One region of the Cupriavidus sp. HY129 genome, then DNA from elsewhere that is predicted to be linked to it. Evidence: predicted binding sites of a transcription regulator. Region 1 holds the regulator's gene; each other region holds the start of a gene.

Region 1 (7,608 bases):
GCCGACCGGGCTTGTCGCCCTGGCGCTGCTCGACACGCTGGTCGCCCCTGTCAGCACCCGGCTTGCCACCAGGCTGTTGACCCTTGCGCTGACCGCCCTTGTTACGGCGACCCGGCTGTTGCGAGGCTGGCTTGTTGTCGCCATCTACCAGCGCAGCCTTGCGTTGCGGCTGCTGACGGCGCTTGCGAGCCCCTTGCGCGGACTGATCCGATCGCGGCTGCGCGTCGCCACCTGCCTCCTCGGCACCGGCAACTGCTTGCGTATCGGCGGCCGGCGCCGGCTTGCGACGCCCGCGGCCACGCGCGGGGGCAGCGGCCGGCGAAGCATCGCCGCCTTCGCCAGACGACGAGGGCTCGGCATCGTCGCGCCCCGTTTCCCGGCCATCGCGGTCCTGCGCCGACTGGCGACGGGAAGCCACTAGATTGCGCAGGCCGCGGCGCAGCCCCTTGCGGCGGGGCGCGCCTTCGGCGCCGTTACCCTCGGGGGCAGCGCCGGTGTCGCCCGGCACGTCCGGCTGGCGGACGTCTTGCTCAGCGGAATCAGACAAAGTATTCACTATCGATGTTGCATGTTGTTCAGTTGGACACGCGCTCGTCGTCGTCCTCGGTCGCCAGCGGCATATCACCGTCGGGGGCCGGAACTGCGGCGTCTTCCTGCGAGGAAGACTCTGTGTCCACATGGAATCCGTTGGCCAGAGCCACCGGCGCGTCATCGCCTTGCCCATCACCCTCGGGCAACTGCGCGACGCTGTCGTTCTGTTCGTTTTCATTGCCGGCGGCATCGCTCGCGCCACCGGACAGATCTTCGGATTGCGGCTCGACCGACAACTGCTCAACTGCCGGCTCACCCGTCTCAGCCACTTCTACGGTGGCCTCCGAAAAGGCCTCCTCGTCACCAGCAGGCGGATTCGCCGTCGCGACCGCTTCGAAATCGATGGCCTGCTGATCCAGCAGAGCCGCCTGAGCCTGGGCCTGGGCATCCTCGAGCGGCGGCAACTCATCCAGCGAGCGCAGACCAAGATCATCCAGGAATGCCTTGGTCGTTGCATACAACGCGGGGCGACCAGGCACGTCCCGGTGACCGATGACTTCGATCCAGTCCCGGTCCTCAAGCTTCTTGACCACCTCCGTGCTGACCGTTACGCCCCGGATCTCTTCGATGTCACCGCGCGTCACCGGCTGGCGATACGCGATGATCGCTAGCGTTTCCATCACGGCACGCGAGTACTTCGGCGGCTTCTCCGGGTTGAGCCGATCAAGAAACTCGCGCATCTCGGGGCGGCTCTGGAACCGCCAGCCGCTGGCCAGGGCCACGAGCTCCACCCCGCGCTGCTGCCAGTCGTTGCGCAGCTCTTCGAGCAGAACCCGGATGGTGTCGGCACCGACGTCGTCGGCGAACAACCGTCGCAGATCACCAACGCGCAATGGCTCCTGCGCACAGATCAGCGCGGTCTCGAGGACGATCTTCGCCTCTTGGGTATTCATGTGATTGTGTGCAGCCTGTCTTTGCACCTGCTTCTGGACGAATCCTGAAGCACTGGAGATTGCAGATACAGCGAGGCCTGAGCCACCGCCATCTCATCGCGCAGCCAACTCGCAGCTTTTCGCAGCGGAGCCGTGCACCTCATTTTCTTTGCATCGAATTGCCGGGTCGTTCCGGCAGGAGATCGTCCGGGGCTGACAGACTACGCCAGTCAACGGACCTCTTGCGTCGCACCCTCTCCCTTTTGGGGTGGACATTCACCTGGACAATCAGATCGCCAAGGCGGCAAGAAACAATCGATATCGGCCCAGGCAACTTCGCCTGGCACCAGCGCCACCTCTCCACACAGCCCCATCGGACTTTGGAACCAGATCTTGTGAACCGGATGAACTGTGGGGACGATCCCGGCAAGCCAGACCTGCCCAGACCCCCTGGGCACACATCCCAGATCGGGAATGCAGCCCCGGCGACGCCACGAGCGCATCGGAGCGCGATACCGTGGTTTTCGCGATTGTATGGCATTCCAGCCCCGCCCTGCAACCAGCAAAAAAGTCTAGAACACGACGCAGAAGCCGTGATTGGCCAGCGTATCGGGCAGCCAGACGGCGCGTGCGACACCCAGCGCCCCAAAACCGATCACAACAAGCGCGGCGCCCACTCGAACGCCGGGGCGGCGCGACAGTTGCCGCAGGTAGCCCGACAAACCCGAGATCACCAGCAGGTTGGGCAGCGTCCCAATGCCAAAGGCCGCCATGACAAGTGCTCCAGATGGCGCATTTCCAGCCAACAAGGCCAGCGCAAGTGCGCCATACACCATACCACAGGGCACCAGCCCCCAGGCCAACCCCATCCCATAGCGCCGCATGATGGGCGCGTGCCGACGCAAGCGAAGCGGCATCTGCATGCCCAGCGACGCGACGCCCCGGACGACATACGAGGCAGCCCGCGCCGCCAGCCGTTCGAGCCATGCTGCACGCATGACGCGGCCCCGCAACAACCACACCCCGGTCAGAACCAGTAACAGGCTGCCCGCGCCATAGAGCCAGCGCTGCACTGGAAGGTAGTCCTGCTTCCAGACTGTCGCACCCACCGCTCCCATCAGCGCCCCAAGCAGCACATAGGTCGTGAGACGCCCGGCGTGCATGACCAGCAGTTCCAGCCACCAGTGAAATCGCGAGCGATGCACGAGGCTAACGACCGCAACAGCCCCCCCGGATTGCCGTTGCTCGACGGCAATGGCAATTCCTCCGCACATGGCGGCGCAATGCACGCCACCAAGCAACGCAAGTGTAAAGACACTGAAAAGCACACCAAATGGCAACTGTTCCTCGCTTCTGCGTCACATCACGCTGTAAAATGCCTGCATCGCGCCTCCATCGCAAGCGCATTCATGCGAGCACCATCAATTGCTTACCTCCATTCCCGTCACCGAGATGTCTCCGCGTTGCTCCACTTGCGCCATGGGCCAGCTTTGCCTTCCCGTGGGCATGTCGCAACAGGACCTCGCAAAGATGGACACGCTCGTACAGGAACGCGTTCGTGTTCACAAGGGCGAAACGCTCTATCGCATGGGCGAACCACTTACCGCAGTCTATGCGATCCGCTTTGGCACATTGAAGACCCACGTGACCATGGAGGACGGACGCACGCAAATCACCGGCTTCCATTTGCCCGGTGAGGTCGTCGGGCTCGACGGCCTCAGCGAGATGCAGCATGCGTCCGACGCCACCGCGCTCGAGGACACAGAGGTCTGCGTCGTGCGATTCGATGACCTGCAATCGCTGTCCGGCACGTTGCCTTCTCTCCAGCAGCAGTTCCTGAGGCTGATGAGCAAGGAAATCTCGCAGGACCAGATCATGCTGATCACTCTTGGCTCGATGCGTGCCGAAGAGCGCCTGGCAGCATTTCTCGTCAACATGTCCGAGCGCCTGTCGATGCGCGGTTACTCGTCGAGCGAGTTCGTGCTGCGGATGAGCCGCGAAGAAATCGGCAGCTATCTTGGCCTCAAGCTCGAAACCGTGAGTCGGCTCTTTTCTCGATTCGCCGAAGCCGGCCTGATTCAGATTCGCCAACGACACGTGAAACTCGTGGACATGGAAGGCATCAGGCAGGTCTATAGCCGAAACTGCTAACGGGCATCGTGGCCAGGAAAACGGCCGTATCGGGAGCAGATCTCCCGGTGCGGCCGTTTTGCTTTCTGCCAGCACTCGAGCCATTACTCGAGTTCGTCGGTCTCCTCGAGCTTGGTTGGCATGGTGTAGAGCGTCAGCCCACTGGACAATGCGCAAAACAACCACGCCACCAGGAAGCCAATCGTGTAGACCGCCTCACGAGACGCTTCCACCTGGTGCCCGAAGAACGTGAGATCGCCCGGATCAACGACCGAAAACACGGTGGCGGTGGCCGCTCCGCCCATCAGAAACGCCGGCCAAAGTACCCACATCAGCCAGCGGAGTCTCATGGGCGCCTCGCAGCCGGCGACGCTACATGCTCCGCCCCCGTTTTCTCCACGACCAGGCCATGACGCTCCACGCCGGAAATCGGCAAATCCGGATGCGTGTTGGCAAGCCAGATGGTCACGCCGCAGCCAATAATTGCAAGCAACGGACCGCTCATCAAAAGCCACGGCCACGGTTCCCTGTACCAGGGCTTGGACTGTTGGGATGTCATTGCGCTCTCCTTGTTTGCTGCCATTTCACCCTCAGCATCACAGATTGCGGGGAACAATGAAACTCGTGGATTGCCTGATATGCGCGTCTCGGCCGTCCTCGCCCTCCGCCGTCACGGTTACGTTGATCTTGTGCGTGCCCTCCTTGGCATCGTCGATCGGCACGCGAATGCGAATCGGCAACAACCGGTTGGACGTTGGCTGCATGGCCTCGGCGGACTTGTCATACTCGACCGTCAGTCCAGTCAGATCGTCGCCCTCAGCCTGCACGCGAATCCGCATCGGCGCTTCCGTGGTGTTGATCACCTGGAGCCGATAGACGTTCTCGATCCAGCGGCCCTCCACTTCCCGGCCCAGCGCGCCGCGATCCCGAATGATGTCGACCTTGATCGGCGACCGCATTGCCAGCGATGCGACGAAGCCCGCCGCCAGAACCAGCCAGATCAGCGTATAGATGATCGTGCGTGGTCGCAGCAGCCGTTTGCGCGCGTCGGATGTCGTCAGGGACTTGCGCATGGCGTTTTCCGACGTGTATCGGATCAGGCCGCGCGGGTACTCCATCTTGTCCATGACGAGATTGCACGCGTCGATACAGGCGCCACAACCGATGCACTCGTACTGGAGGCCATCACGAATATCGATACCGGTCGGACACACCTGCACGCAGATACTGCAATTCACGCAATCGCCAATACCAGCCGCATGGCGATCGGTCTTGCGGGAACGGCTACCACGCGGCTCCCCACGACCCACGTCATAGGTCACGACATAGGTATCGCGGTCGACCATCACGCTCTGGAAACGCGCATAGGGGCACATGTACTTGCACACCTGCTCGCGCATGAATCCGGCGTTGCCCCAGGTCGCAAATGCGTAGAACAGCATCCAGAAGCTCTGCCAGGGTCCTAGCGTGAAATGCAGGACCTCGCTACCAAGTTCCCGAATCGGTGCGAAATACCCGATAAACGTGAAGCCCGTCCACAGTGCGATCAGCACCCAGAGCACATGCTTGGTCGCCTTGATTCGCAGCTTGCGCAGGCTCCAGGGATCGCCGTCGAGTCGGATCCGCGCGATGCGATCCCCTTCGACATGTCGCTCGATCCACATGAATATCTCTGTGTAGACCGTCTGAGGACAGGCATAGCCGCAGAACAGGCGTCCCGCGATGGCGGTGAACAGAAATAGCGATAGCGCAGAAATGACCAGCAGCACAGCGAGATAGATCACATCCTGCGGCCACAGCACGAGACCGAAGATGTAGAACTTGCGCGCGCCGAGATCGAACAGCACGGCCTGGCGATCATTCCACTGCAGCCAGGGCGTTCCGTAGTAAATCAACTGCGTCAGGATGACCAGCCACACGCGCCAGCTCGAAAACGCGCCAGAAGTCGAGCGCGGATAGATCTTGCGGCGGACCTCGTACAGCGCTTCCTCGGTGGTCTCGGCCCCCTTGGGGGGCGGCGCGGGACGCCAAGTGTTGCCGTTACGATCGCTCGCCGACTGGCTTGCAGACGGATCGTTCGAGGCGTGATCGTCCGAGTGATCGGGGGCGTTAAGGGGCGCGCTCATCGTGTTGCCCTCACGCCCCGGTGGGCGGCACGCCGCCCGGCCCCGGGGCAGTTAGTCATTTTGCAGCGCCTCCCGTATTTGAGAGACCCCACACATATGCGGTCAGCATGCGGATGCGCTCAGGCGTCAGAATCTCCTCGTGCGCCGGCATATGACCGTTATGTCCCTTCAGGATCGCGTCGACGATCGTCGCTTCCGAGCTGCCGTACAACCACGTGTTGTCGGTCAGGTTCGGCGCGCCGAGTGCCTGGTTGCCCTTGCCGTTGGCGCCATGGCAGGCCGCGCAGGTCGACTTGAACGTGCTTTCGCCACGCGATGCGCGAATCGGATCCGACGACAGACCAGACAGCGAACGCACGTACTGGGCAGTATCGCCGGCCTGCTTCGCATCGATCGTGCTGGCAAACGATGGCATCACGCCATTGCGGCCCTTGGTGATCGTCTGCTGGATCGTCTCCGGCTCGCCACCGTAGAGCCAATCGTTGTCGGTCAGGTTGGGGAAGCCTCGGCTGCCACGCGCATCCGAACCGTGGCACTGCGCGCAGTAGTTCAGGAACAACCGCTGGCCGATCTCGCGTGCGTCAGGATCCGCCGCCACCTGCTTGATATCCATGCTCAGATACTTGGCGTAGATCTGGTGCTGCGTTTTCTCGGCGGCCTCGCGGTGAGCGGCAAGCTCGCCCTGCGTCGAGAACTTGAGCATACCGGCGTACGATCCCAGGCCCGGATACAGCGCCAGGTAACCAAGACCGAAGATGCAGGCCAGCAGGAACATCCACATCCACCAACGTGGCAGCGGGTTGTTCAGTTCGCGCAGGTCACCATCCCAGACATGACCGGTGTCATCAGTGGTGCTGACACCTTTCGGCATCTTGCGTTGGGAAAACAGCAGCCAGACACACCAGACGATCCCGATGAGCGCGATGGCCGCGATGTAATAACTCCAGAAATCGGAAATGAAATCGCTCATGGCTGTGGGTTCCGGCTTGTAGTTGTGGTTTCGTCAGGCAGGGCAAACGGCAACATCGCCGATTCCTGATTGGCGGCCTGGCGGCCGCCCGACCATGCCCACCAGCAGATGCCAATGAACGTCAGCATCGACACGACGGTTGCAATTGCGGTCACGATCGCCATGGCATCACTCCTTCGCCGGCGCCGGAGCCGCCGCCGAGTCAACGCGCACGTTGCGGCGATTCAGGCCCAGCCCCTGCAGATACGCCACCAGCGCATCTTCTTCCGTCTTGCCTGCCAGCTCTTCAGGCGCACGAGCAATCTCTTCGTCCTTGTACGGCACACCCAGACGCTTCAGCGCGTGCATGCGTGCCTGGATGTCGTTGGTGGGCAACTGCGTCTTCTCCAGCCACGGGTACGAAGGCATCACCGACTCGGGAACCACATCACGCGGATTGCGCAGGTGGATCCGCTGCCAGTCGTCCGAGTAACGGCCGCCAACACGCGCGAGATCTGGACCGGTACGCTTCGAGCCCCACAGGAACGGGTGGTCATACACCGACTCGCCCGCCGTGGAGAAATGGCCATAACGCTCAGTCTCCGCCTGCAGGGTACGCACCTGCTGCGAGTGGCAACCAACGCAACCCTCGCGGATGTAGATGTCGCGCCCCATCAGGCGCAGCGGCGAGTACGGTGTGATGCCCGGATCGGGCTCGGTCGTCGAGTGCTGGAAGAACAGCGGCACGATCTGCACCAGGCCAGCGATGCTGACCACGATGATGGTTGCAATGATCAGCCAGCCGACGTTCTTCTCCAGCGTTTCGTGGGAAAAGAATCCTTGTTTTTGAGACATCGTTCGGTCCTCGGCGATCAGTGGGCGGAAGCCGGCAGGTTGGCCGGAATCGGAGCGTCAACCGCAGGCTTGCCAATGATGGTAC
Region 2 (7,608 bases), on a different replicon from region 1:
TTACAGCGAAGGCGGCAAGGGCGAGTTTCGCTTCCAGCCCGGTCCGCTGTTCGCGAACCTGATTCTGGCGGATGAAGTCAACCGTTCCCCGGCCAAGGTGCAATCGGCGCTGCTCGAGGCCATGGAGGAGCGACAGGTCACTGTGGGCGGCAATACGCACCCGCTGGAACGGCTGTTCCTGGTCATGGCCACGCAGAATCCGATCGAGCAGGAAGGTACTTATCCGCTGCCCGAAGCGCAAATGGACCGCTTTCTGATGCACGTGAACGTCGACTACCCCGCGGCCGATGCCGAAGCGGAGATCATCCGGCTGGCGCGTGCCGAGGAAGAGCCGGACACGCATCAGGGCGGTGCCGGGAGCAGCGAAACCCGCATGTCCCCGGCTAAGGTGTTCGATGCGCGCCGGCAAATTCACGAGATCAAGGTGAGCGAGCCGGTGGAGCGCTATATCGTCGCGCTTGTGCAGGCCACGCGCGATCCCGCGCGTCTCGACGACGATCTGAAACGCTGGATCGAGGTGGGCGTGAGCCCCCGTGGTTCGATCGGTCTCGACAAGGTAGCGCGGGCGATCGCCTGGCTGCGTGGGCGCGACTACGTCACTCCCGAGGACGTGCAGGCGGTGGTGCACGACGTGTTCCGGCACCGGCTGATCCTCTCGTACGACGCCCACGCGGCGGGGGTTAGCGCCAACGCGGTCATCGACCGCCTGGTGCAGCGCGTCGCGGTGGCCTGAGGCCATCCGGCTTCGTCATGAAATCCGATACCGCCGCACTCGGCCGCTCGCCCCAGCACAAGACGCTCCCGTCCAGCGCCACGCCCGGTGTCAATGTCGACACCGCATCGCTGGCCGCGCTCGAAGCTGCTGCGCGGGACTTCCATTTTCTGTCGCGCCAGCCCGTGCACAGCCTGCTGTCGGGGCGCCATGGGTCACGTGTGCGGGGCCGTGGGCTGGCCTTCGAGGAATTGCGCCCCTACCTGCCCGGGGACGACGTTCGGACGATGGACTGGCGCGTGACGGCGCGAACCGGCAAGCCGCACGTGCGGGTCTATGCCGAGGAAAAGGAGCGCCCGGCGCTGGTGGTGGTGGATCAGCGCATCAACATGTTCTTCGGCAGCCGCCGCGCGATGAAATCGGTGGCGGCGGCGGAGGTGGCGGCGCTGGCCACGTGGCGAATGGTGGTGGAGGGGGACCGCGTGGGCGGCGTCGTCTTTGGCGACAAGGAGGTGACCGCGCTGGCGCCGCAGCGCAGCCAGCACGGCGTGCTCCACCTGCTTGGCGAACTGGCGCGCCACAATCAGGCGCTGCGCGCGGACGCCCCGGCCAGCCAGGGCGCCAGCCAGTTGAACGCGGCGCTGCAGCACGCGCTGCAACTGGCCCGTCGCGACTATCTGGTCATCGTCATCAGCGACTTCAGCGGCAACGATGCGCAGACCCGCGACCTGATGCTCGAACTGCGCCGTCGCAACGACATGCTGTCGGTGCTGGTCTATGACCCGTTCCTGCTGAACCTGCCCGATTCCGGTCACCTCGTGGTCAGCGACGGTGAACTGCAGGTGGAACTCGGCTTTGGCCGGGAGACGCTCCGGAGCGCGATTCACCGCTTCGCGGACGATCACAATGCGTCGCTGGTCGAGTGGCACAACGGCATTGGCGTGCCGCTGCTCCCGATATCGGCAGCCGAGGATACGGCGCTGCAACTGCGCCGGCTGCTGGGATATCCAGCCGATGCGTCGCCGCGGCGCGGCAAGGCATAGGACGCAGCTTCGGGCTGGATGTGCAGTCCAAGCACTCTCAGTTGGCCCTTATGACCGCGTAGCACAACTGGCGGGGACCCCAGCCGAAAATCAAGCAACCGCTTGATCACCCTCTGGTTCGGTGGGTTCGATGCCGCTGAGCCTACAGTTCTCCATCAGCGTGTGGGCGATAACCGCAAACTGCGGCTACACTCGGCTCCAGTTTCCGATGACAATGCTTGCATTCCGAACCCAACACACCCACGCCCCGCACGCTCATGTACGTCCCTGCCCATTTCGAAGAATCGCGCCCCGAGGCTCTCCATGCGTTGATGACCGCGTATCCGTTTGGCACGCTGGTCACGCATGGCAGGAACGGTCTGGATGCGAACCACATTCCCTTCCATCTCGAGCCCTCGCAAGGGCCGAATGGGATGCTGAAGGCTCACGTTGCCCGCGCCAACCCGGTCTGGCAGGACGTGGCGAACGGTGATGAGGTACTGGTGATTTTCCGTGCCGCTGATGCGTATATCTCGCCGAACTGGTATCCGAGCAAGCACGAGGCCCATAAGCAGGTGCCCACGTGGAACTACATGGTCGTGCACGCGCACGGTCGCATCACGATTCGCGACGATGAGCGCTTCGTGCGCGGTGTGGTAGCCCATCTGACTCGCACGCACGAAGCCACGCAACCCAGGCCGTGGAAGATGTCCGACGCCCCGTCGGATTTTGTCGACACGATGCTCAAGGCGATTGTCGGCATCGAAATTGAGATCACGCGCCTGGAAGGCAAGTTGAAGCTGAGCCAGAACAAGGAAGTGCGCGACATCCGTGGCGCCGGCACGGCGCTGGCCGAGCAGGGCAGCACGATGCTCGGCGAAGCGATGCTGGCCCGCGCAGATGCCAAGGAGCGGGGCGAGACCCAGTAATTCCCGGGCCTCCCACCCTTTACCTTCCGCCTCTCAGCGTCCCGTCGCGTACCGGGGCGCCGGAGTGTTGGTCGATAGCTGGCCCGCCATCGCCTGGCGCGCGCCTTCATATGCATTCCATTGCTCGATCGCGTGCAGCGGTGGAATCGTCACCAGCTCGCCGCGGTCGAAGCCTACCAGTGCCGCATCGACCATCGCTTCGGCCGGCATGACGATCGCCTTGTCGAGATGTTCGATCGGCAGGCCACCGGTTTCCCAGAAGTCCGTGGCGGTCGCCCCCGGCAGTACTGCCTGCACGCGCAGCCCCTTGGCCGCGAGTTCGTGGTGCAGCGACTGGCTGAATGCCAGTACGAACGCCTTGCTGCCGCCGTACACCCCGTTCAGGATTTCGGGCGCGATGCCGACGATCGACGAAATGTTGATGATCGCGCCACGGCCGCGCGCAACGAAGCCCGGCACGGCGGCATAGGTCAGGCGCGTCAGCGCGGTGACGTTGAGGTCGATCATCCGGCTCATGGCATCGACGTTGCTGTCGAGCAGCGGCGTGTGCGTGCCGACGCCTGCGTTGTTGACCAGCAGCGTGATGCTGGCGTCCTGCCGCAGCTTTTCCTCCACCCGCGCGAGCGATTGGCGGTCGTTGAGATCGGCCGGGAAGACTTCGACCACGCGCTGCGTCTCGTCAGTGATGCGCCGCGCCAGGGCATCGAGCTTGTCGCGATTGCGGGCGACGAGGATCAGGTCATAGCCGCGCCGTGCCAGGCGGTCCGCGTAGATGGCGCCGATGCCCGAGGATGCGCCGGTAATCAGGGCCGTGCCGAGATGGATTTGCGTCATGGTGTTCTCCTTGCGATGTCGTTGCGATGGGGATCCGAAAATCGGGATGCGTCGAATCCATGCGTTGCATCGTAAGGCGGCTTGACGATGGCAGAAATGACGATTATGGTCATGTTTTAGGACATAAGCCCAACGAGGCCAATCATGCACAACATCGGCTTCCTGCTGACGGACGGTTTTCAGGTGATGGCGCTGGCGACGCAGAGCGTCTTCGAGTACGCGAATCTTGTGGCCGGCGAGCCCTTTTACCGCATCAGGAATTTCTCGATCGACGGTGGGCCGGTAGTCTCTTCGCTGGGGATGACGGTAGAGACGCACGCGGCAAGCACGCGCGTGGCGGTGGATACCTGGGTGCTGGCCGGCGTTGGCGACCCAGTCGCGCAGCCAACACCCGCACCGGTACTGGCGTTCGTGAGCAAGGCGGTGCCGCGTGCGCGCCGGACGGCGTCGATCTGCACGGGGGCGTTCATCCTGGCGGAAGCCGGTCTGCTCGATGGCCGACGCGCGACCACGCACTGGGCCTTCGCGCGCGACATGCAACGGCTCCATCCGGACATCAAGGTGGAGGACGATCGCATCTACATCGTCGATGGCGCGATCTGGACGTCGGCGGGCATGACGGCCGGCCTGGATCTGGCGCTTGCGATGGTCGAAAAGGATCTGGGCGCGGATATCGCGCGATCGGTCGCCCACAAGCTGGTGATGCACCAGCGGCGCTCGGGCGGACAGTCGCAGCACTCGGAGCTACTGGATATGGCGCCGAAATCCGACCGTATCCAGAATGCGCTGGATTACGCGCGCAAGAATCTGAGCCAGGCACTGACGGTGGAGGAACTGGCGGAGACGGTGCATCTGAGCCCACGCCAGTTCAGCCGCGTATTCACCGCGGAGACCGGGCAGTCGCCGGCCAAGGCGATCGAGAATCTGAGATTGGAAGCGGCGCGACTCATGATCGAACAGAGTCGCCACCCGCTGGAAGTCGTGGCGCGGGAAGCCGGCTTTCGAGACCGGCGCCATATGCGCGAGGCATTCCTGCGGGGGTTCGGCGTGCCGCCGCAGGCGGTGCGGCGGGAGGCCCGTGAGTAGCGGGCGCCGGTGTCAGCGGCTCAGATGGCCGCGAGCGCCTCGATATCGAACAGTTCGATGCGCTTGCCATCCACGCGGATCAGCCCTTCGCGCTGGAACCGGGAGAACGTGCGGCTGACCGTTTCGAGCTTGATGCCGAGGTAGCTGCCGATTTCCTCGCGGGTCATGCGCAGCGTGAAGTCGCGCGAAGCATAGCCGCGTTCCTGCAGGCGGCACGACACGTTGATCAGGAATGCTGCTACACGCTGTTCCGAAGTCATGCCCGACAGCAGGATCATCTGCTTGGACTCGCGCAGGATCTCGCGGCTCAGCATCCGATGGAAATGCTGTTGCACGCTCTTGACGTCGCGGCAGAGTCCTTCGAGCGGTGAGAACGGCAGCACGCAGACTGCACTGTCTTCGAGCGCGATCGCGTCGCAGTCATACTCGCCTTCGCCAATCGCGCCAAGGCCGACCGTTTCTCCCGGCAGGAAGAAACCGGTCACGTGCTCATGGCCGCCGGCGTGGGAGGCCACGGTCTTCAGCGATCCCGAGCGGACGGTGTAGAGGTTCTGGAACTTGTCGCCGGAGCGGTACAGGTATTCGCCACGATGCACCATGCGCCAGTGGCTGACCACGGCTTCCAGTTGCGGAAGCTCCTCCGGTTCGAGAGACGATGCGATGCAGAGGCGGCGCAGGCCGCAATCCATGCAGCGCGCCTGGAAATGCCGCGCCGTGCCCGGCGCGTGCGCATGTCCGGTGCATTCCCCATCCATTCCTGCTTCGACGCTCGACCCCTCTACCACTTCATACATGATGCTCTCCCCTGGGGTCGTCAGGCGTTCACCGCCAAATCAAGGTTCTTTGATCTGAATAACTCCCCATCTGCGCGGAAGTATGCCTTGTGATCGGAAAGGCTGAAATCAGCGTCGGCTGATACCTGTGTCAGGGTCTGGAGTGCACTTGTCAGGTTAACCTGACAGGCCAGACATTACCTACGTGCGGCACAGGTGCTCCCGATAGTCGAGGCAAGGTAGATCGCCTTCGACTGAGTCCTCCTTCAGGAGGTTGATTGCCGCGGCTTCTACCGACAATGTTTGGTTTCCCGGCTGTCATGTATTTGACTTGAGGCAAGCGCGGAGCATCTTTGACGATTAAAGTGCACAAGACGGTATCCATTCTTGCCGCCCGATCGCCCCCTTGCCTGGAGCCCCCATGGATTTCAAGACCATTCTCGTCGATCTTGCCGCTGATCCGGCGCGCGATGCGCGTCTGGATGCCGCGCTGACGTTGGCGTCGCTATTCACCGCCCGCGTCATCGGACTGACCGCTACTGGCACCTTGCTGGATCCATTCCGGAGCGCCGGTGAGGAGACCGCGCGTTATCAGCAGATGCGCGCCGACATGCTGCGCAACCTGAAACAGGCCGATGCCGCCGCGCTCGATGCGGCAGTGGCGCGACGTGGGCGGGGCATCGAGATTTCACACGTGGTGGTCGAGCAGGAGGCGGGCTGGGCGTTGACCTCGCGCGGTGTCAGCAGCGATCTGATTTTGCCGGCGCCACCGTCGCTGGCGCACGATACGCCGGCGCTGATGGCCACTTCCGCCGAGTATGTGCTGTTGAACTCTGGCCGCCCGATTCTGGTAATACCCCCCGACGTCAGCCTGGTGCCGGGCGGCACCGTCGTGGTGGCCTGGGACGGCCGGCGCGAAGCTGCGCGCGCCATGAGGGATGCGTTGCCGCTACTGGCTTTGGCATCGCGTGTGATCCTGCAGGTGGTGCTCAGCGGCGCGGGGCCGAACGAGCATGGCGCGGCCGAGGCCGTGCGCTGGCTGGCCGATCACGGCGTCAGCGCTTCGCTGCGTATCGACGAGGGCGCATCGCCAGCCGACAGCCTGATGCGCGTGACGCGCAACGAGGCAGCCGATCTGCTGGTGAGCGGCGGCTACGGCCACTCACGGCTCGGCGAACTCGTCATGGGCGGAACCACGCGCACGCTGCTGCGCAACGCACCGGTGCCACTGCTGATGTCGCATTGAAGCGCGTGACACGTACTGTTCTGCCATCGCTCCAAAGCCAGTGACAGGATCTGGCGATATTGACAACACCGCTACTGACGACGCCAACACCAACATCACAGACCATGCACATCCAGTTCCTTGGGGCTACGGACACCGTGACCGGTTCGCGCTTTCTGCTAGACACCGGAGAAGCGCGGGTTCTGATCGACTGCGGACTGTTTCAGGGCTACAAGGCCCTGCGGCTGCGTAACTGGGATCGCTTTCCGATCAGCCCGGGCAGTCTCGATGCCGTGGTGCTGACACACGCGCATATCGACCACAGCGGCTATCTGCCCTTGTTGGTGAAGCGCGGTTACAAGGGGCGCGTGCACTGCACGACGGGAACCGCGGAGCTTTGCGGCCTGCTGCTGCCGGACAGCGCCCATCTGGCGGAAGAAGACGCCAACTATGCCAATCGCAAGGGGTATTCGCGTCATCAACCGGCGCTGCCGCTCTATACCGTGGCGGATGCCATGCATGCGCTGGAGCATCTGAAGCCCGCGCCTTATAGCAAGCGGGTGACAATCGCACGCGGTGTGGAAGCGGAGTTTCATCGCGCGGGCCATATTCTTGGCTCGTCCAGCGTGACGATCCATGCCAAGGGCCGGCGCATCCTGTTCTCCGGCGACCTCGGCCCGCAAGATGACATGCTGATGCGGCCGCCGGAGCCACCCACCGCGGCGGATTACCTTATAGTGGAATCGACTTACGGTGACCGCCTGCATCCGGAAGGCGATCCCATCGAGCTGCTGGCCGATATCATTCGCAAGACCGTTGCCCGGGGCGGCAGCGTGATCATTCCCGTCTTTGCGGTTGGGCGTGCCCAGTTGCTGCTGTATTGCCTCTACCGGCTGCGCCAGCGACGGCGCTTTCCCGATGTGCCCATCTACCTGAACAGCCCGATGGCCATCGAAGCCACGCGGATTCTCTCCGAGCACTCGGACGAACTGCGCATCGACCCCGAAACGTGCGCGGCTGCCTGTTC
Region 3 (7,608 bases), 1.1 Mb from region 1:
GCGCCGCCCGTCTGGCCGACATCGAGTACGAAGACCTGCCCCCCGTGCTGTCGCCCGAGGCCGCGCACGCCGCAGGCAGCTATGTGCTGCCGCCGATGCATCTGAAGCGCGGCGAACCTGCCCGCCACATCGACGCGGCCATCCACCGCGACGCCGGCAAGATCCACCTGGGCGGTCAGGAGCAGTTCTATCTGGAAGGCCAGATCGCCTACGCCGTGCCGCGCGAGAACGACGGCATGCACGTCTGGTGTTCGACGCAACACCCGACCGAAATGCAGCATCACGTGGCCCACATGCTCGGCTGGCACGCGCATCAGGTGCTGGTGGAGTGCCGCCGCATGGGCGGTGGCTTCGGCGGCAAGGAATCGCAGTCGGCCATGTTCGCCTGCTGCGCGTCGCTGGCCGCATGGAAGCTGCTGTGCCCGGTCAAGCTGCGTCCGGACCGCGACGACGACATGATGATCACCGGCAAGCGTCACGATTTCGTGTTCGACTTCGATGTCGGCCACGATGACGCCGGCCGCATCGAAGGCGTGCGCGTGGAGATGGTGTCTCGCGCGGGCTTCTCGGCCGACCTGTCGGGTCCGGTCATGACGCGCGCGATCTGCCACTTCGACAATGCCTACTGGCTGCCGAACGTGCAGATCGACGGCTACTGCGGCAAGACCAACACGCAGAGCAACACCGCGTTCCGCGGCTTCGGCGGCCCGCAAGGCGCGTTCGCCGTGGAGTACATCCTCGACAACATCGCGCGCAACGTGGGCAAGGATTCGCTCGACGTGCGCCGCGCCAACTTCTACGGCAAGACGGACAACAACGTCACGCCGTATGGTCAGACCGTCGAAGACAACGTCATCCACGAGCTGATCGACGAACTCGTGGCATCGAGCGAATACAAGGCCCGCCGCGCCGCCACGCGCGCGTTCAATGAGACCAGCCCGATCCTCAAGAAAGGGATCGCCATCACGCCGGTCAAGTTCGGCATCTCGTTCAACGTGGCCCACTACAACCAGGCCGGCGCGCTCGTGCACGTCTACAACGACGGCTCGGTGCTCGTGAACCACGGTGGCACGGAAATGGGCCAGGGCCTGAACACCAAGGTGGCGATGGTCGTGGCGCACGAACTCGGCATCCGCATGGAACGTGTGCGCGTGACCGCTACGGACACCAGCAAGGTAGCCAACACGTCCGCAACCGCCGCATCGACCGGCGCCGACCTGAACGGCAAGGCCGCGCAGGACGCCGCCCGCCAGATCCGCGAGCGGCTGGCCGCGTTCGCCGCCCGCAAGGCCGGCGTGCCCGTCGAAGACGTGCGCTTCGGCGACGACCTCGTGGTGGCTGGCGAGCTGCGCCAGTCGTTCGGTGATCTGGCCCGCGAAGCCTATGTGGCCCGCGTGCAACTGTGGTCCGATGGTTTCTACACCACGCCCAAGCTGCACTGGGACCAGAAGGCGCTGCAGGGCCGCCCGTTCTATTACTACGCCTACGGCGCAGCGTGCTCGGAAGTGCTGGTCGATACACTGACCGGCGAATGGAAGCTGCTGCGTGCCGATGCATTGCACGACGCCGGCAAGTCGCTGAACCCGGCCATCGATATCGGCCAGGTCGAAGGCGCGTTCATCCAGGGCATGGGCTGGCTGACCACAGAGGAACTGTGGTGGAACCAGAACGGCAAGCTGATGACGCACGCGCCCTCGACCTACAAGATCCCGACGATCAACGACTGCCCTGAAGCGTTCAACGTGCGGCTGTTCCAGAACCGAAACGTCGAGGACAGCATCCATCGCTCGAAGGCCGTTGGCGAGCCACCGCTACTGCTGCCGTTCTCGGTGTTCTTCGCGATCCGCGATGCGATTGCTGCGGTGGGCGACTACAAGGTCAACCCGCCGCTGCGCGCGCCCGCCACCAGCGAAGCGATCCTCGACGCCGTGGAGGCCGTGCAGGCCGCCGTGGTTTCCGCCTGACGCAATACCAGGACCGATCATGCAGGACGCCCCCCTCAAACCGTTCCGCTTCGCCGACGCCACCCGCTGGGTGCGCGCCGGCATGCCCGTGGCGATGGTCACCATCGTCGAAGTCAAGGGTTCCGCGCCGCGCGAGGCGGGCATCCGCATGCTGGTGACGGCCGACGACCTTGTTGGCACGATCGGCGGCGGCCACCTGGAGTGGCGCGGCATGGACATCGCCCGAGAGATGATCGCAAAGGGCGAAAACGGGGAGCAGCGCCGCATCGAGCGTATTCCGCTTGGGCCCGCACTGGGTCAATGCTGCGGCGGCGTCGTGCGCCTGGCGTTTGAAGTGCTGACCCATGACGATCTGGCCTGGCTCGACGCGGTGGAATCGGCCTTCGCGACCGGCAAGGCACTCGCGCGGCATGTACCGGTGACCGGAGCGGTTCGCACGGAAGCCAGCCGCGACCTGTTGCCGTCGGTGCAACTTGCCGCCGATGACAGCTGGATCGACACGCTCGTGCCGGACGACATGCACGTCGTGCTGTTTGGCGCGGGGCATGTCGGCCACGCGCTGGTCAAGGTGCTGGCCACGTTGCCCTGCCGCGTGCACTGGGTCGACGAACGCGACACGCTCTTCCCCGCCGGCCTGCCCGAGAACATCGAGGCCGAAGCGACCGATACGGCAGAAGCCGTGGTCGACCAGGCCCCGGCAGGCAGCTATTTCCTGGTCATGACGCACAGCCATGCGCTCGACCAGACCCTCTGCGAGCGGATCTTCCGCCGCACCGATTTCGCTTACTTCGGCCTGATCGGCTCGAAGACCAAGCGCGCGAAGTTCGAACACCGGATGGCCGAGCACGGCATCGACGCCGCGCGCTTTCCGGAAATGACATGTCCCATGGGAGTCTCCGGCATCACGGACAAGGCACCGGCTATGATTGCGGTAGCCATCGTCGCCCAACTGCTCCAGGTCCGCGACCAGCGCGCAGCTGCGCTGGCCGCCAGCCGGCGGGAGGCGGTGCATCCGTAACCGGGCAGCCGTGATCCGGCTGCCGCCATAAGACAAGAGGCCCCATGACCATTGATGCCGCGCTGGCGGACAAGATCCGCCGTACCCCCAAGGCCGAACTGCACGTGCATATCGAAGGCACGCTCGAACCCGAGCGCATCTTCAGGCTGGCCCAGCGCAACAACGTCAAGCTGGCCTATCCGGACGTGGAAGCGCTACGCGCCGCGTACGCCTTCACGGACCTGCAATCGTTTCTGGACATCTACTACGCCGGCGCCAGCGTGTTGCTGACCGAAGAAGATTTCTTCGACATGACGATGGACTACGTCAAGCGCGCCGCCGCCGACAACGTCCGCCATGCCGAGATCTTCTTCGACCCGCAGACCCATACCGCGCGTGGCGTGCCGATGGGCACGGTGATCGACGGCATCGCCGACGCACTGGCTCAGGCACGCACCGAGTACGATTTTTCGAGCAGCATGATCCTCTGCTTCCTGCGCCACCTGTCCGAGGAGGATGCGCTGGCCACGCTGGAGGCCGCTCTGCCCTACCGCGACCGCTTTGTCGGCGTGGGGCTGGATTCTTCGGAACGCGGCAACCCACCCGAGAAGTTCGCGCGTGTGTTTGCCCGCGCGAAGGAACTCGGCCTGCATCTGGTGGCGCACGCTGGCGAGGAAGGCCCGCCGCAGTACGTGACCGATGCGCTGGACATCCTCAAGGTCGAGCGGATCGACCACGGCGTGCGCGCGATCGAGGACGAGGCGCTGGTGCAGCGCCTTGCACGTGAACGCGTGGCGCTGACCGTTTGCCCGCTGTCGAACCAGAAGCTGATGGTCCATCCCGACCTGCGCGATCACCCGATGAAGCGCCTGCTCGACGCCGGTGTGGCCGTGACGCTCCATTCGGACGACCCCGCCTATTTCGGCGGCTATATGAACGCGAACTGGGAGGCATCGTTCGACGCACTCCCGCTTGATGCGGCCGATGCCCACAAGCTCGCCCGCAACAGTTTTGAAGCGGCCTTCCTGCCGGACGTGCAGAAGGCCGAATTCCTGGCTGAAGTCGACCACTTCTGGTCGGCCACGCCCGCATCCCCGCCCGCAACGGCCAACGTGACAACCACGACCTGACCGGGCGCATTTCAAGAACGCCGGATGCTTCGCCCGTTGCAATACCGAACGGGCGAGGCACCGGCCGCCCCGAAGACATGAAGATGACGACGACTTCCCCTGCATCTGGCGCCGACAACGCCGTGACCCGCGCAATCCGCGGCCGCATTCTGCACTTCCTGCGTGACCCGCAGTTTCATGACGACGCCTATCAGTATTGGGAAGACGGCGTCATGATCGTGAAGGCCGGCCGCATCGCCGCAGTCGGCAATTACGCGGACCTGTCACGCGATATCCCGCAAGGCGCCGAAGTCGTCGACCATCGCGGCAAGCTGATCGTGCCCGGGTTCATCGACACGCACATCCACTACCCGCAGACCGACATCATCGCGTCGCCGTCGCCGGGCCTGCTGCACTGGCTGGACACGTACACGTTCCCCGAGGAGCGCCGCTTCAGCGACCCCGCCTATGCGCGGGCCGTCGCCGATTTCTTCACCGACGAACTGCTGCGCAATGGCACGACCACCGCCATGGTCTGGAGCACCGTGCACGCGGCATCGGCCGACGCACTGTTCGCCGCCAGCCAGCAACGCCACATGCGCATGATCACCGGCAAGGTGCTGATGGATCGCAACTGCCCGGACTTCCTGCGCGACACGGCCGAGAGCGGCGCGCGTGAATCGGCCGACCTGATCTCGAAATGGCACAACGTCGATCGCCTGGCCTACGCGATCACGCCGCGCTTCGCGCCGACTTCCACCGAGGCACAGCTGGAAGCCTGCGGCGAGTTGGCGAAAGCCCACAGCGACGTCTTCATCCAGACCCACGTGGCGGAAAACCGCGACGAGGTGAAATGGGTGGCCGAGCTTTTCCCCGATGCGCGCAGCTACCTGGACGTCTACGACCGCTACAACCTCCTGCGCCCGGGAGCGTTCTACGGCCACGCGATCTACCTCGACCAGGATGACCGCCGCCGTCTGGCAGACAGCGGCGCGGCCGTGGCGCACTGCCCTACGTCGAACCTGTTCCTGGGCAGCGGCTTCTACGACTTCCACCAATCGGATGCGAATCGCCTGAACGTCACGCTGGCGACGGACGTTGGCGGCGGCACGTCGTTTTCGATGTTCCGCACCATGAACGCCGCGCACAAGGTGGCGCGGATGGGCGGCTACCACCTGACAGCGCTGCGCATGTTCTACCTGGCCACGCGCGCCGCCGCGGAGGCGCTGGGCTGGCAGGACCGGATCGGCAGCTTCGAGGTGGGCTGCGAGGCCGACTTCGTCGTGCTGGACCCGGACGCCACGCCGCTGATTTCGCGCCGCAGCAGCCGCTCGGAAACGCTCGAAGAGCAGTTGTTCGCGTTCGCGATGCTTGGCGACGACCGGGTCATCGAGAACGTCTACATCATGGGCGAGGCCACCAGCCCGGTCGCCGCCTGATCGGGCGTAGGCGGGGCATATTTGTGTGGATCGGCCGATTCCACTCAAACATGGTCCGCCGATGTGCTTTTTTGGTCTCAATGCGAATCCGCCCTCGCGGAGCATTGACCATAATCAACACAACGGTCATCAAAGCCTTCTAGCCTGTCACGCATATAAAGTCCGCCCATCCGGGCAGACGCACATGCATACCGACTCGCCAGACCTTTGATGACTGCCCCATCCGACACCCTCTCGCCGGCCGACGCCGACGCGATCTCGCAAGCGCCGAACCACAGCACGAACCGCCCCAAACGCCCGGCCAAGAACATCCCCCTGCCGGAGCCAATCGCCTTCGAGGCCCCGTTTCCGAACCGCAAGACGATCCGCAGCTGGCTGATTCCCCTCGGCGGCCGCAGCACCGCGCGCGCGCTGCTTCTGTTCGCGTTCGATTACGCGCTGTTCGCTGCCGTACTGGCCGGCGTGGTCCTGGCATCACCCTGGTGGGCCAAGGTTGGGCTCGGCGTGCTGGCCGGACTGATCATCGCGCGCCTGTTCATCATCGGCCACGACGCCTGCCACCAGAGCCTGACCGACCATCGTGGCCTGAACAAGTGGCTGGGCCGGCTCACGTTCCTGCCGTCGCTCACGCCTTATAGCCTCTGGGAAGTCGGCCATAACGTCGTCCATCACGGTTACACGAACCTGAAGGGCTTCGACTTCGTCTGGGCGCCCTACTCGCTCGAGGAATTCCGCGCGCTGCCGCGCAGCCGCCGGATTCTGGAGCGCATCTACCGCAACGGCCTTGGCGCCGGCCTTTACTACCTGATCGAGATCTGGTGGTTCAAGCTGTTCTTCCCCAGCAAGCGCCAGATGGCGACCCGTCGCCCGATCTTCATGTGGGACTGCGCGCTCGTGGCAGCTTTCGGCGCGCTCTGGATCGGCGCGCTGGTCTGGCTGGCCGTGGCCACCGGGCAATCCCCGCTGCTGCTGGTCGGCACCGGCTTCGTGCTGCCCTTCCTGATCTGGAACGCCACCGTTGGCTTCGTGCTGTACGTCCACCATACGCATACCAGCGTGGCGTGGTACGACACCAAGGCCATGTGGGCGAAGGCCCAGCCGTTCGTGTCGACGACCGTGCATCTGCGCTTCAACTTCGGTATCGGCGCGGCCCTGCATCACATCATGGAGCACACGGCCCACCACGTGGACATGAGCATCCCGCTGTACCAGCTCAAGCGCGCCCAGGCGCTGCTCGAGCACGCACTGCCGGGTCGCATCATCATCGAGAAGTTCTCGTGGCGCTGGTATTTCCATACAGCCCGCCGCTGCAAGCTCTACGACTTCAAGGCGCTGTGCTGGACGGATTTCCGCGGTCGCCAGACCAGCGAAAACGCTCCGACTCCGGTCTGAGCACATCGGGAATGGCGGCGTTAGCGACATTCCCTTGAATTGACAGAAACTGCGAGACGGGTGGACTTCGGTCGCCAGTCTCGCTAAAATGCGACCTTCCATTGGGGAGTAGCCGCCCTGATCTCACCGCGCCGCGCAATGCGGCACCCGGAAGACAGGGGCGTACGTCAACAGACTTGACCAAATGCCGACATGGCAGGCGGTTATGGCGTGCGCAGCCCAGGACCTTGTGTCCAGTGCCTGGCGAGACCGATGACCTCACCTTTCTGGCCGGGCCGGGAAAGGTGTGCGTCATTGGCATCTCGCGATGCATTTGCGGCCCGGTTATTCAAACGACAAAAAATGGAATCGTTCCTCGTCTCCACAGGCATCGTCGCGCTCGCTGAAATGGGCGACAAGACGCAGTTGCTGTCGCTCGTCCTGGCTGCTCGCTACCGCAAGCCAATTCCCATCATTCTGGGAATCCTGATCGCGACACTGGTCAACCATGGCTTTGCCGGCGCGCTCGGCGGCTGGATCACAGGCGTGGTCGGTGTAGACCTGCTGCGCTGGATTCTCGGCCTCGGGTTTATTGCGATGGCCGGCTGGATGCTGATTCCAGACAAGCTCGACGACGCTGAGGAAGCCAAACCCGTCAAGGGCGCGCTCGGCATCCTGGGCACCACGATCATCGCGTTCTTCTTCGCCGAGATGGGCGACAAGACGCA

Evidence for each region. The regulator FNR, encoded in region 1, switches genes on or off when oxygen is low (the NO sensors DNR and NnrR bind a similar motif). The targets are predictions, from matches to a motif close to TTGATNNNNATCAA.
Region 2: a site for FNR is predicted at 5,683-5,696, ahead of K6G35_RS26395 (universal stress protein). Genes of this name have one in related genera too.
Region 3: a site for FNR is predicted at 5,614-5,627, ahead of K6G35_RS04420 (fatty acid desaturase). Genes of this name have one in related genera too.

Annotation. Positions count from the first base shown of each region.
Region 1 covers NZ_CP083254.1:2,049,646-2,057,253, forward strand. Annotated here, with positions in the region: gene rluB (23S rRNA pseudouridine(2605) synthase RluB) at 1-547, opposite strand, end outside; gene scpB (SMC-Scp complex subunit ScpB) at 576-1,484, opposite strand; gene K6G35_RS09275 (sulfite exporter TauE/SafE family protein) at 2,036-2,803, opposite strand; gene fnr (fumarate/nitrate reduction transcriptional regulator Fnr) at 2,889-3,614, shown strand; gene K6G35_RS09285 (hypothetical protein) at 3,698-3,943, opposite strand; gene K6G35_RS09290 (hypothetical protein) at 3,940-4,176, opposite strand; gene ccoG (cytochrome c oxidase accessory protein CcoG) at 4,190-5,719, opposite strand; gene ccoP (cytochrome-c oxidase, cbb3-type subunit III) at 5,775-6,689, opposite strand; gene K6G35_RS09305 (cbb3-type cytochrome oxidase subunit 3) at 6,686-6,853, opposite strand; gene ccoO (cytochrome-c oxidase, cbb3-type subunit II) at 6,858-7,523, opposite strand; gene ccoN (cytochrome-c oxidase, cbb3-type subunit I) at 7,541-7,608, opposite strand, start outside.
Region 2 covers NZ_CP083255.1:2,250,810-2,258,417, reverse strand. Annotated here, with positions in the region: gene K6G35_RS26425 (AAA family ATPase) at 1-733, shown strand, start outside; gene K6G35_RS26420 (DUF58 domain-containing protein) at 751-1,755, shown strand; gene K6G35_RS26415 (FMN-binding negative transcriptional regulator) at 2,013-2,663, shown strand; gene K6G35_RS26410 (SDR family NAD(P)-dependent oxidoreductase) at 2,697-3,497, opposite strand; gene K6G35_RS26405 (GlxA family transcriptional regulator) at 3,642-4,583, shown strand; gene K6G35_RS26400 (helix-turn-helix domain-containing protein) at 4,604-5,377, opposite strand; gene K6G35_RS26395 (universal stress protein) at 5,778-6,602, shown strand; gene K6G35_RS26390 (MBL fold metallo-hydrolase RNA specificity domain-containing protein) at 6,707-7,608, shown strand, end outside.
Region 3 covers NZ_CP083254.1:952,295-959,902, reverse strand. Annotated here, with positions in the region: gene xdhB (xanthine dehydrogenase molybdopterin binding subunit) at 1-1,964, shown strand, start outside; gene xdhC (xanthine dehydrogenase accessory protein XdhC) at 1,984-2,982, shown strand; gene K6G35_RS04430 (adenosine deaminase) at 3,027-4,091, shown strand; gene guaD (guanine deaminase) at 4,175-5,509, shown strand; gene K6G35_RS04420 (fatty acid desaturase) at 5,720-6,901, shown strand; yybP-ykoY riboswitch at 6,993-7,215, shown strand; gene K6G35_RS04415 (TMEM165/GDT1 family protein) at 7,244-7,608, shown strand, end outside.